4 regions of the Fundidesulfovibrio putealis DSM 16056 genome follow, and region 1 is predicted to be linked to each of the others. Evidence: riboswitches for the same ligand, from Rfam matches in the RefSeq annotation. Region 1 holds a riboswitch; each other region holds the start of a gene.
The links. A riboswitch is a leader RNA that binds a small molecule or an ion and turns the genes downstream of it on or off. The one in region 1 is predicted to bind cobalamin.
Positions count from the first base shown of each region.

Region 1 (3,075 bases):
CTGTCTCGGAATCTAGACCAGTTCGTTGATGACGTGTCCGATGATTCCTTCCTGAATCACATGAATCACCTGATCGGCGGGGGGCGTGGGGATGATGACGTGCCCTGGCGGGTGCGCCACGGGGTCGCCCGGCGGGTGCGCCACGATGGCGTCCGGCGAATGCACAAGGCCATCGTAGGTGGCTATGTGGACCAGACCGTCGTTCATGGCTGACTCCGGGCGTTGGGGTGAGGACGGCCCGAAGAGGTCCGTCCTTCCCACACAATAATTCCTGCCGTGAAGTTTGTCGACTCCCTTATTCAGACGTGCTGACGCCCGCCTGGGCGAAGGTGGCCATCTCGTTGAAGATGGCGGCCGCGCCGCGCAGCAGCACGAGCGCCAGGGCCGCGCCGGTTCCCTCGCCAAGGCGCAGGCCCAGGTCCAGGAGCGGCTTGGCGTTAAGGGCTCGCATTACGGCCTGATGGCCCGGTTCCGCCGAGGCGTGGCTGAAGAAGCAGCAGTCGGCTGCGGCGGGTGCGATGCGGGTGGCGGCTACGCAGGCGGCGGTGGAGATGAACCCGTCCACCAGTACGGCCATGCGGTTTGCAGCGCCGCCCAGGATGAGCCCGGCGATGCAGGCGATCTCGTAGCCGCCGAGCGCCGCCAGCACGTCCAGCGGGTCGCCGGACTCGACGGCGGCCCTGTTCACGTCGAGGCAGGTGGCGATGACGGCGGCCTTGCGGGACACGCCGCCCGCGTCCAGCCCGGTGCCGGGGCCGGTGACGTCCTGCGGGGAGAGCCCCAGGTAGGCGCAGAACATGGCCGTGGAGGGCGTGGTGTTGGCGATGCCCATGTCGCCGGTGCCGATGGTGCGGCAGCCGCGCGCGGCGGCATCGCCAGCGAGCCGGACGCCCAGCAGCAGGGCTTCCAGGCACTGCTCGCGGGTCATGGCCGGGCCTTTGGCCATGTTGGCCGTGCCGGGGGCCACCTTGGCCTGGATCAGCTTGGGGTGCTCGGGATAGGTCCCGCCTGCACTGCCTGCGTCCACCACCAGCAGGTCCGCCCCGGCCTGCCTGGCCAGCACGTTGATGCCTGCGCCACCGCTTACGAAGTTCAGCACCATCTGCCGGGTGACCTCCTGGGGGAAGAGGCTCACGCCCTCGGCGGCCACGCCGTGGTCGCCCGCGCAGGTGAAGATCACGGCGGGGTCTGCTGCGGGGGCTTTGCCGCCCTGGATCATGTACAGGCGAAGGGCCAACTCTTCCAGGCGGCCCAGGCTCCCCTGGGGTTTGGTCAGGCTGTCCAGGTGGGTCTGCCCGGCTGCGGCCAGGGACTGGTCCACGGGGGTGATGCGGGCGAGCAGGGCCTGGTACCGGGTGTCGAGCGTGGTGGTCATCGTATGAATCCTCTGTGAAAGAGAGTGGTTGCGTGCGGACGGCGCAAACAAAAAATCCCTTGGCCCCAGATGATGGGGTCAAGGGATCGCCTTTACCATGGGTTCAATCCGCGAAACGATTCCGGCCATTCGTCTTCAGGCTCGCGAGTCATCCTCCGCCAGCCCTTCCCATCCCGTGAGGGACAGTGGTTTCGCTGGCTTCGTCTTCGCATACTGCGGCGGGACCGCCACGGATTTGCACCGTGTTCCGTAATGGCCGGATATGGTCGGGAACGGCTAGCCCGGCAGGACGAGCGTGTCAAGGCCGGGTGCAGGCGGCATGGTTTGGCCATGACCCCGGCGACGCAGTCGGGGGGCTGCTCCTGGAAACAGCCCCCCGTGCATCAAGAACGTGTCAGGGGCAGGCTGGGGTCGCGCTGAGCTGGCTCTGTCCGGTGGAGTCCATCACCTGCTGCCAGTAACTGGTATTCAGGTCCATCTGCTTGCGCCCGAGGGTGACCAGCGGCAGGGGGATGTGCACGGGAATCCCGTGCAGCTGGCTGACCATGAGCCCGGTCTTTCCGGCCATGCCCGCATGCACGGCCATGGCTCCCAGCATGTTGCAGTGGGCGCGGTCTGCGGCTCCGGCGGGGATGGAGCGGATGATGTAGCTTGGGTCGATGAATTTGAGCGTGATGGGCAGACGGTCCGCGAAGTGGCTCTTGATGCTCGAAAGCAGGAGCTTGCTGATGTCGCCCAGGATCTTGTTGCCGGAGGCGTCGGTCAGGCCGGATTCCGGGAGCAGGTGCTGGCCCGCGCCCTCGGCCACCACGATCACGGCGTGGCCGCGCCGCCTGAGGCGCGCCTCCAACTGGGGCAGGAACCCGCCGGGGCCTTCCAGGGCGAAGGGCATCTCCGGCACCAGCACGAAGTTCACTTCCTTGATGGCCAGGGCCGCAGCCGCCGCGATGAACCCGGATTCGCGACCCATCACCTTGACCAGCCCTATGCCATAGGGCGCACCGAGGGCTTCCACGTGGGCGCAGCGGATGGCCTCGATGGCCTTTTCCACGGCGGTGTCGAAGCCGAAGGTGCGCGCCACATAGTGGATGTCGTTGTCCACGGTCTTGGGGATGCACACCACGGCGGTGCGCAGGTTTCGTTTGGCAGTCACCTCGTGGATGGCCTGGGCGGCGCGCAGCGTGCCCACGCCCCCCAGCATGAACAGCACGCCCACGTTCAGGCGCTCCAGGGCGTCCACCACGTCCTCGGGGTTCTGCGGCCCGCGCGAGGAGCCCAGGATGGTGCCGCCGAACTCGTGGATGTCGGCCACGGCCTGCGTGGTCAACTCCACCACGTCGGGGCTGGATTTGGGGATGAACCCGGCCAGCCCGTAGCGCACCCCCAGGATGGAGGACACCCTGTAGCCGTGGTGCGCCTCCATGACGATGGAGCGGATCACGTCATTGATGCCGGGGCACAGCCCCCCGCAGGTCACGATGGCGCACTTGGTCTTGGGGGGGTCGAAATAGATCTGGCAGCGCGCCCCGGCCTGCTCCATGGCCGCCGGGCGGGCGCGCCTGCCGGATGCGCCGTGCGTGATGTCCACCAGAACTCCCTGGCCGTCGTCCACGAAGAGCGAGTTGGTGCGCGGGTTGGGAATCTTGGCCTGCCCGAGAGTGGGGATGCGGGTCTGTTCGGGGGTCAGCTCAGGCCAGGGC
Region 1 covers NZ_AUBQ01000003.1:399,761-402,835, forward strand. The annotation lists gene G453_RS0101940 (hypothetical protein) at 13-207, opposite strand; gene cobT (nicotinate-nucleotide--dimethylbenzimidazole phosphoribosyltransferase) at 296-1,375, opposite strand; cobalamin riboswitch at 1,485-1,658, opposite strand; gene G453_RS0101950 (ATP-dependent 6-phosphofructokinase) at 1,770-3,075, opposite strand, start outside.

Region 2 (3,075 bases), on a different contig from region 1:
CCTGGGCCTGCTCGTCGCCCAGGCACAACGCGTCCAGGTCGCGGGCCAGAAAAAGCGCCACGGGGAGCCCCAGGCCAAGGCCCGTCCAGGCGATGGCCGCCTCGGCCCAGGTCTTGGCCGAGAGGCCTCCCATGAGCCAGAACACCAGCCCGGCCACGTTCTCCCCGGCCAGGAACTTCACGAACCCGATGGCCGCCTGCAGCGTGGCCGCCACCATGACGCCAGCCAGGATCAGCGTGAGCGCGTCGAACCCGCCACCGGCGCGAGACATCAAAAGCACCACGGCCAGGGCCGAAAGCGACCCGGCCAGCGCCCATACTGGAACGGACAAGACTCCAAGGCCCGTGAACCCGACAAGCAGGCACAAACACGCGCCAAGCGCCCCGCCCGCCGAAACCCCCAAGGTGTAGGAATCGGCCAGGGGGTTTCGCAACACGCCCTGGAAGACCGCCCCGGAAAGCGCCAGAGCGCCGCCCACGGCCAGGGCGGTCATGACGCGCGGCAGGCGCACGTCCCAGACCAGGGCCTGGGCCACGTCCGGCACCTGGGCCAGCCAATCGGGCCGGCCCAGAAGGCGCGCCGCCAGGATGCGCAACGTATCCAGCGCGGGCACGGACACGGTTCCGCTCCCGGCGGCCACCAGGATCATGGCCGCCAGGGCGGCCAGCATGACGGGGAGGGGTTTTCTCACGCCGCGCTCCCGGCTGGACGGACGTCCGGCGCGCAGCAGGACGCGCCGTCCAGGAGGGCGGTTTCCCAGAACGCCCTCCCACCGACCCACCCGCCGCGACTGTCGCGGATGGCCACGGCTGCCAAAACTGTCCGGCAGCGGGAAGGGCGGAAAAGGGCGCAGTCCATGAACGCTACCTGAGCCTCTCGAAGGCGCTCTTCAGGTGCTCGATCCAGATGTCCGCCAGGGGGGACGCGTCACCAGTGCCCCTCAGCACCGGGGTCACGGCGATCCCGGCTCCGGTCATCACCGACTTCCAGGAGTCCGGCTCGTCGCCTGCCAGATCGTTACGGGCGTGGTCCCCGGCCACGGCCAAAAAGGGCATCAGGTGCGCCTTCTTCACGCCGCTCTTCCTGAGTTCCGCCAGCACGTCCTCCCGGGAGGGCGCGCCTTCCACCGTGCCGATGAACACCAGCGGGTCCTTCTTCCAGACGTGGTACTGCAAGGCGGCGTAGTACACGTCGGCGGGGTGGCGGGTTCCGTGTCCCACCAGCACCACGGCTTCGTCGCTCTTGCGAGCCTTGGGGACGCTGGCCAGCAGGGCGTCGGCCACCTTGGCCACGTCCTCGGTGGTGGCCATGAGCGGCAGTCCCACTTCCATCTGCTTCATGCCCTTGGGCATGCCGGAGAAGGCCTTGGCAGTGGACAGAATGTCGTGAAACTCCGCGCCGGGGATGGTCTGGAGCGACTGCACGGCCACGTGGGTGAAGTCGTCGTTCATCATTTTGGCCAGGGCCTCGGCGGGGGAGTCGAGCTTCAGCTTCTTCTCGGCGGCCAGCTTGTGGCGCACGATCCTGGAAGAGTAGGCCATGCGCACGTCCACGCCGGGGAAGGCCTCCTTGGCTTTCTTCTCGATGTTCTTGTAGGCCGAGTCAGCGCCCGGGACGGTGGTGCCGAAGGCCACCAGCAGGATGCCCTTCTTGTCGGGCTTTTTGTCCCCGTGGGCGTCGGCGTGGGTGGACCAGCCCGCCAAAAAGGCCAGGACGAACAGGGCGGCGAGGATTCTTCTGACAGGGTCGTGGACGGTGAAGCTCATGCGATGCTCCGTATGGTTACGGCTGTGGGCGAAGAGAAAAAAAAGGCCGCTTCTCTCCTGCAAACAGGAGGGAAGCGGCCCGATTTTGCCCTTCTCAGGAGGTCCGAACACAGCAATAGCCCGTTGCCGCGCCGGAAACAGCGGTCTGCGGTCAGGCAGGTCTTCCGGCTCGTTCCGGCTGCCCCGGCCTTCCCAGGATGTACTCCCAGTGGCCCACGGAGGAGGCAGCGCTTCATGAAACTTACGGCGGCGGGACCGCTCCCGGATTTCACGGGATTCCCTATTCTCCCGACAAGCGGGCACCTGACTCCCGCCGCATAGCCCCATGCCGGGGGGGTGTCAATCAAGACCCAGGCGTGCGATCGGACCCGCGCGGAGTGCGGCAGGGCCGGGAGCGCTGCATCACGGCTGCCCCAACTGGACTCCGGCCCCGTTTCAGTCCATAACCCGGCCATGAATCCCGCTCCCGCAGTCCGCGTCCTGCATGTCGTCAAGTCGTTGGGGCTTGGCGGCACTGAAAAGGCCATGCAGCTCATGGTCACGCACCTGGACCGTTCCCGGTTCGCGCCCTTCGCGTACAGCCCCGTGGACGGCGAGCGCCGCGAACTGCTGCGCCAAAACGGCGTCCCGGTCATCGTCGGCGGGGACCTGCTTTCCGTGCTGGAAAAGCTGCGTCCGGACGTGGTCCACCTGCACCGCGCGGGCTGGCCGGAGCCTGCGTTGCTCTCCCCGGTGAAGCGCTTCGGCCCCAGGGCGGTGGTGGAGACCAACGTGTTCGGCAGGCTGGATGATTCCCCCCTGGGCGGCGTGGTGGACCTGCATCTGGTTGTCTCGCGCTTCTGCCTGGAGCGACTGGCGGCGGACAACCCATCGCTGGACGTCTCGCGCTACCGCGTGCTGTACAATCCCGTGGACACGGACCTGTTCGCCCGGCTCACTCCGGAGCACGATTTTTCGCGGCCCGTGGCGGGCAGGCTGTCGCGGCCCGACCCCGGCAAGTGGTCCGGGCTGGCCTTCGACATGCTGCCGATTCTGAAGGCCAGCGAGCCTGGCTTCCGCTTCCTGGTGATCGGGGCCACGCCTGACTTCCTGGACTTCGTGCGCGATCACGACCTGGGACAAAACGTCGAGTGCCTGCCGCCCGAGTCCCGCGACGAGGGGCTGGCGGACTTTTTCGGGCGGGTGAGCCTCCTGGCCCACGCCAACGACACCGGCGAATCCTTCGGCATGGCCATCGCCGAGGCCATGGCCGCAGGGCTCCCGGTGGTGACGCACCCGGCTGCCGGAAACCGCGACAACGCCCAGCTGG
Region 2 covers NZ_AUBQ01000013.1:91,107-94,181, reverse strand. The annotation lists gene G453_RS0110510 (FecCD family ABC transporter permease) at 1-691, opposite strand, end outside; gene G453_RS0110505 (sirohydrochlorin cobaltochelatase) at 864-1,766, opposite strand; cobalamin riboswitch at 1,904-2,088, opposite strand; gene G453_RS0110500 (glycosyltransferase family 4 protein) at 2,220-3,075, shown strand, end outside.
Region 2: linked by a shared signal. The riboswitch ahead of G453_RS0110505 (sirohydrochlorin cobaltochelatase) and the one ahead of cobT (nicotinate-nucleotide--dimethylbenzimidazole phosphoribosyltransferase) in region 1 are both predicted to bind cobalamin.

Region 3 (3,075 bases), on a different contig from region 1:
GTTGCGTATTTCGGGCGGATATCCGGCTTTTTCCTTCAACCAATAGCATGGCCTGGGACGCCTGGGAATATTATTCGGATTGTGGAAGACGAATTTTCCAGAGGGAATCCGTCAAGTCGGGCGGCGACACATTTCATGATCAGCGAAAAAGCAAAAGGCCGCGCATGCTTGCAGGCATGCGCGGCCTATCAAGGGCCAAATGCGCTGGAATGAAAATCTTCCAGTCGGCAAGGTCCCATTACAACCCCGTCAGCTCGAACACCGTCTCAGCCTCGCTGTCCCAGCCGTCCCACAGGAAGTCGTCGGCCTTGCCGTCGGCTATCAAGCGCAGCGCGTAGCGTGTCTGGTCTTCGTAGAACCCGCAGAACGCTCCCATGCGGTTCATGGCCCCGTTCATTTCGATGGCCTCAGCCGGGCACGGCGATCCGCAGAAGTGGCGGATGGCGCAGCGGTTGCACGGTGTGATGTCCTCCACCTTGCGGCCCGTGACCTGGGCGAAGGGGGCGCTTTGCAGCACGTCGCCGATGGCGTCCGTGAACAGATTGCCGCCCTTGAAGTGCGGCAGGCCGATGAACTCGCTGCACGGGAACATGTCACCGTTGGGGGCCAGGGCGAAAAAGCAACGCCCGCCGCCGCAGGGGGAGATGTCGCACATCAGCCGCCGGGCCGTGGGGGCCATGATGGCCAGCAGGATGTTGGCGAAGTTGGCCACCACCAGTTTGCGCCCGGTCTCGCGGTACAACTCGTGGCTGCGCTCCAGGGCCGAGACGAACTGCCGACCGGCGTCCTGGTCGCCTGGCATGATCTCTCTCGCGCCGGGCAGTGTGCAGCGCACGATGTTCAACAGGCAGGTCTCCACTTCGTTCGTGTGGAAGAACTCCACCACCTCGGGCAGCGTGGCGATATTTTTTGCGGTCACGGTGCAGATGACGTTGAACCCGGAGTAGCCGCGCAGCATGTCCATGGCCCGGCGCACCAGATGTGATACGCCCTCCCCGCTCCAGGTCTTGCGAGTACTGTCCGCGATTGCGGCGTCCACGCCGTCCAGAGAGATACCCACGCCCACGTTGCGCTCGGTCAGGAATTCCACGGCCTGTTCGTCCAGCAGGGTGGCGTTGGTCTGCACGCCGAAGCGGAAATCATCCTTGAAGGCCTCGATGCCCTGGAATACGGCTTCGCGGTTCATGAGGGGCTCCGCCCCGTGGAAGATGATCTGTGGCTTGCGGCCCTCAGGCATCGTGGCTGTGAAATGGGCCTTCAGCCTGGAAAGCGCGTCCAGCAGCGTATCGGGGCTCATGTGGATGCCCTTGGAGCGCATGTCGCCGGGGATGTAGCAGTAGGTGCAGTTCAGGTTGCAGCGCTCGGTGGGGTTGAAGTAGACCGCCGAGGGCGTGAGCCCGAAACGCAACCCATCCATTTCCTCGCGAAAGCGGCCCGCCTTGGCGCGGTAGGCGTCCAGGAACGAGGAGTCCGTCAGCGCATGGCCCAACTTGTCCTTTTTCACCAGGGACCAGAAGGCGCTGTCGGGCTCGATAAGGGCCAGATAGTCCGAGTGGCCGATGTCCACGGGCTGAAAGGTGGGGCCATGGCCGGTATTGATGAAGCGCGGCGAAGCCTCCGATGCTGGACCATGGACTGTATCAATGAAGCGGCCCCCGGTGGAGGCCGCTTCCGAGGCGTTGTGGTCGGGATTCATTTCGCTTTCTTGTCCATGAGGATGTAGTGCGACAGGCCTGTGCCGTCGGCGTTGCAGGATTTGCGGATGGCGATGACGTCCTTGTTTTCCTTCTTCTTTTCCATGTGTTCCTCCTGTGGTTGGCAACAAAAAAAGGGTTCTGACAGGCTAAGCCCGTCAGAACCCTTTACCTTCGGATTCCGATAGAGAGACGTACGACAGGTCTTCTGGCTCACGGATCGTCCGCTGGGGGGCAAGCCTTCCCAACGGAGAATATCCGCCAGTGGCCGGCAATGCGCCATGCCCTCCCGCGTCCCCGCTTACAGTGGTGGGTCCGCCACGGATTCGCACCGTGTTCCGAGATGTCGTTCAATAAAATTAGCCAGATCGGATGGTGCTGTCAATGCACGTCCGCCCTTTCAGGCAGCTCGTGCTCAATCCGGTTCCCCTGGCTGCGGAAACAACACCAAAACGATTTGCGCCGCCGCGATTGCCGCATTTCATCCGCACGACCCATTTCCCTGGGAAATGGAGCCCTACTCCATGTCCCTGTCCCTGAACCCCAGCAGGTAGAGCACTGCGTCCAACCCAAGGGTCGAGATGGCGTGCCCAGCCCCTTCCTTGACCACGGGTTTGGCCCGGAAGGCGATGCCAAGGCCAGCCAGGTTCAGCATGGGAAGGTCGTTGGCGCCGTCGCCCACGGCGATAGTCTGCATGAGCGAGATGTTCTCGTTGCGGGCGATGCTCTGCAACAACTCCGCCTTGCGCTGGGCGTCCACGATCTCACCGTCCACCTCTCCGGTGAGCTTGCCTTCCACGATGCGCAGCTTGTTGGCGTGAACATAGTCGATGCCGAGCTTGGCTTGCAGTTTCTCGCCGAAATAAGTGAAGCCGCCGGAGATGACCGCCGTCTTGTAGCCGAAGCGCTTGAGGTTTCGCACCAGCTTCTCGGCGCCGTCGTTCAGGGGAATGTGCTCCGCAACTTTTTCGAGCATTTCAGAGGGCATGCCTTTCAGGAGGCTCAGGCGTTTAGCCAGGCTCTGGCGGAAATCTAGTTCGCCGCGCATGGCCGATTCGGTGATGGCCGAGACCTGTTCGCCCACGCCCCAGGCCTTGGCAAGTTCGTCGATGACCTCCACCCGGATGAGCGTGGAGTCCATGTCGAAGGCCACCAGCCTGCGGTTGCGCCGGAAGGCGTTGTCCTCCTGCAGGGCGATGTCCACGCCCATGTCGGCGGCGATGGCCAGGAAGGCCATGCGCATGGCGCGCACGTCGCCGGGATTTCCGCGTACCGAGAATTCAATGCAGGCCGGGCGTTGCGGATCGGCGTCGTCCAGGGGCGGGCGGCCCGTGAGGCGGTTGACCGATTGGATGTTCAGGCCGTTGGCGGTGAGCACCTG
Region 3 covers NZ_AUBQ01000004.1:261,444-264,518, forward strand. The annotation lists gene cbpB (peptide-modifying radical SAM enzyme CbpB) at 239-1,696, opposite strand; gene cbpA (modified peptide precursor CbpA) at 1,693-1,800, opposite strand; cobalamin riboswitch at 1,876-2,082, opposite strand; gene serB (phosphoserine phosphatase SerB) at 2,212-3,075, opposite strand, start outside.
Region 3: linked by a shared signal. The riboswitch ahead of cbpA (modified peptide precursor CbpA) and the one ahead of cobT (nicotinate-nucleotide--dimethylbenzimidazole phosphoribosyltransferase) in region 1 are both predicted to bind cobalamin.

Region 4 (3,075 bases), on a different contig from region 1:
GCCGCACCCCATATCCATGGGGCCGGACCCGAGGAGCCAGGCGGGCATTGTGCTGGAGCGCGCCGCGCCGTTTTCCAGGCTGACCGTGCGGGTGAAGATGGTCTGCGCGCCGCTTACGCCCAGGTTTCCCGGCGGCAACTACGAGACCCTGCGTTTCGAGGGGCTGGAGGCGTCCTTCTGCGGCTCGCCGGACGCCCCGGCAACGCCGGGCTGCCTGGAGGCCATGGCCGAGCGCCGACGCGACAACGCCCTGCGCAATTTTCTGGCCGAGCGGTTCCTGGCTGCAAGCACAGTGAAGCAGAAGATTGACTCCGTCTCGCCTTTGCTGCGCAACGTCCCGGATGAGCAAATGCCAGGTTGGAGCAGGCTTGAATCAACCTCGCCGGACACTGCGGCCAGCCTTGTGGCCGAACTCCAGCCAGGCAGGGAACTGCTCGCCGTCTACCCCCGCGTGGGCGGCGGGTCCGCTGTGGCCCTGTATCAACTGGGGCCGGACGGCAGACGCGAGGAACTCCTGGCGCTGCGTGGCCGCGAAAGCGCCTGGACGCCTGTGTCGGGCCAGTATCCCATCCGCCTGGATCCGTCGCTTCGGGTCGGCGGGGCCTACCGCGTCGAGGCCGTGCTGGTGGGCAGGTGGGCCCAGCTCTGGAATAATAACGGAACTATTTTCTTCGAGCAGTAGAGCGGTTACGCCTGGGTCGCCCCGGCGTGGCCGCTCTTCAAATTGACATGCCCTCAGGGAGGGCCTAAATCATCGCATCGCCCCGGAAAACGGAAGACGGTGCAAATCCGTCGCAGGCGCGCTGCTGTAACCGGCACTCACGGGCGGCAGGCCACTGGATGGAGAGACCATCCGGGAAGGCCTCCGCGCACATCCGGCCGGAAGTCAGAAGACGTTCCTGGGGAGTTTCGGCCTGACCCCGCGAATGGGTCATGGTTCCCGCAAACTGATCGTGGCCTCGCCGCAGTCCGCCTTCTGGCGACGTGAGCGCGGCGTCCACGACGCGTCGAAAGCCGAGCCTGGGCGCAGGCGGCTCTCGATGCCCTTCTCCGTCGTTTCCCGCGCCGAACCCTTTGCATTTTTTCGTAATTGATAAATCCAGGCCGTTTGAGCAGTTGCATATTCAGTTAGGGAAGTTGCTGATATGTTGAACTATTATTTTCTTTTTTGCGGAAACGCCTTCTGCTAGGAGCATATCGTAACCACGATGCACACGCACACCCCCACCATCCCAGCCATCTCACTCGGTCACGGCGTCCACGCAGCCCCGGTCCCCCCGCTGGAGCGCTCCCCCGGACAGGACCCGGCCAGGATCAGGGCGGTGACGTCTTTCACGCTCAGCGACTGGGCCGGAAAGGCCTGCGCCGTGGTGTACCTGGGCGGCTGCAACCTGCGCTGCCCCACCTGCCACAACGCCACCCTGGCCTTCACCCCCGAGCTCCATCCCCCCTTGGAGACCGGAGCGGTGCTGGCATCGCTTGCGGCCCGCAAGCCCTGGCTGGACGGGGTGGTGGTCTGCGGCGGCGAGCCCACGCTGGACTCCGGCCTCGCTGATCTGGTGGAGAAACTCTTCGCGCTGGGGTTCGCCGTGAAGGTGGACACCAACGGCCTGCGGCCCGAGGCCGTGGCCGCCGTGCTGGCGCGCTGCCCGGACACGGTCTTTGCCGTGGACGTGAAAGGCCCCTGGCACATGTATCCCGAGCTCACCGGCGGGGGCGTTTCCTCCCAGGCTGCGCGCGAGCGCCTGGAGATGGTCTTCGCCATGGCCCGCAAGCATCCGCAATCATTCTTATTCCGTATCACCCTGGTCCCCGGTCTGACGCCGGAAGACGTCCAGGCGGCCAGGGACTCCCTGCCCGCCGGTTTCGTCCTGAAAGAACAAACGTATATGCCCCCCGCCTCAAGTTAAGGAGATCCCATGCCCCTTCAGATACAGAAACGCGACGGCTGCCTGGAAACCTGGTCCCTGGAGCGCATCGCCCAGGCCATCCTCAAGGCTTTGAAAGCCAGCGGCATCCAGGACCCCATCCTGGCCAAGCGCGTTGCCCGCAAGGTCGAGGAGAAACTCGAAGGGGTGGACGTGCCCCGCCAGGAGCACGTGCAGGACATGGTGGAGCGCGTGCTCATGGAGTCGCGCCTGTACGAGGTGGCCAAGCGCTTCGTGATCTACCGCGAGAAGCGCCGCACCCTGCGTGAGCAGAAGGCCGCGTACCTGGACATCAAGGACACCATCGACACCTACCTCTCCAAGGCCGACTGGCGCGTGTCCGAGAACGCCAACATGGCCCACTCCTTCCAGGGGCTCATGCTGCACCTCTCCGGCACGGTGCAGGCCCGCTACGCCCTGGAGAAGTACCCCGAGGAAGTCCGCGCCGCGCACGACCACGGCTATTTCCACATCCACGACCTGTCCTTCGGCCTCGCCGGATACTGCGCGGGCTGGAGCCTGCGCGACCTCCTGCTGGAAGGCTTCAACCTGGAGGGGCGCTCCTCGGCCGGACCGGCCAAGCACTTCGATTCGGCGCTCGGCCAGATGGTCAACTTCCTGGGCACGCTCCAGAACGAGTGGGCCGGCGCCCAGGCCTTCAACAACGTGGACACCTACCTCGCGCCGTTCATCCGGCACGACGGGCTGGATTACCAGCACGTGCGCCAGGCCGTGCAGAAGTTCGTGTTCAACCTGAACACCACCTCGCGCTGGGGCGGCCAGACCCCCTTCACCAACCTGAGCTTCGACCTGACCGCGCCCAAGCACATCGCCAAGGAGGCCGCCATCATCGGCGGCGCATTCCAGGACCAGAACTACGGCGAGTTCCAGGCCGAGATGGACATGTTCAACCAGGCCTTCCTGGAAGTGATGGCCGAGGGCGACTACTACGGCCAGATCTTCTCGTTCCCCATCCCCACCTACAACGTCACGGAAGATTTCCCCTGGGATTCGCCCATCGGGACGCGCCTGCTGGAGCTGACCGCCAAGTACGGCGCGCCCTACTTCCAGAACTTCATCAGCTCCGACCTCTCGCCTGAAGACGTGCGCTCCATGTGCTGCCGCCTGCAGATGGACCTGCGCGAGC
Region 4 covers NZ_AUBQ01000005.1:253,526-256,600, forward strand. The annotation lists gene G453_RS0106540 (glycosyltransferase family 39 protein) at 1-682, shown strand, start outside; cobalamin riboswitch at 720-917, shown strand; gene G453_RS22740 (radical SAM protein) at 1,209-1,910, shown strand; gene G453_RS0106550 (ribonucleoside triphosphate reductase) at 1,920-3,075, shown strand, end outside.
Region 4: linked by a shared signal. The riboswitch ahead of G453_RS22740 (radical SAM protein) and the one ahead of cobT (nicotinate-nucleotide--dimethylbenzimidazole phosphoribosyltransferase) in region 1 are both predicted to bind cobalamin.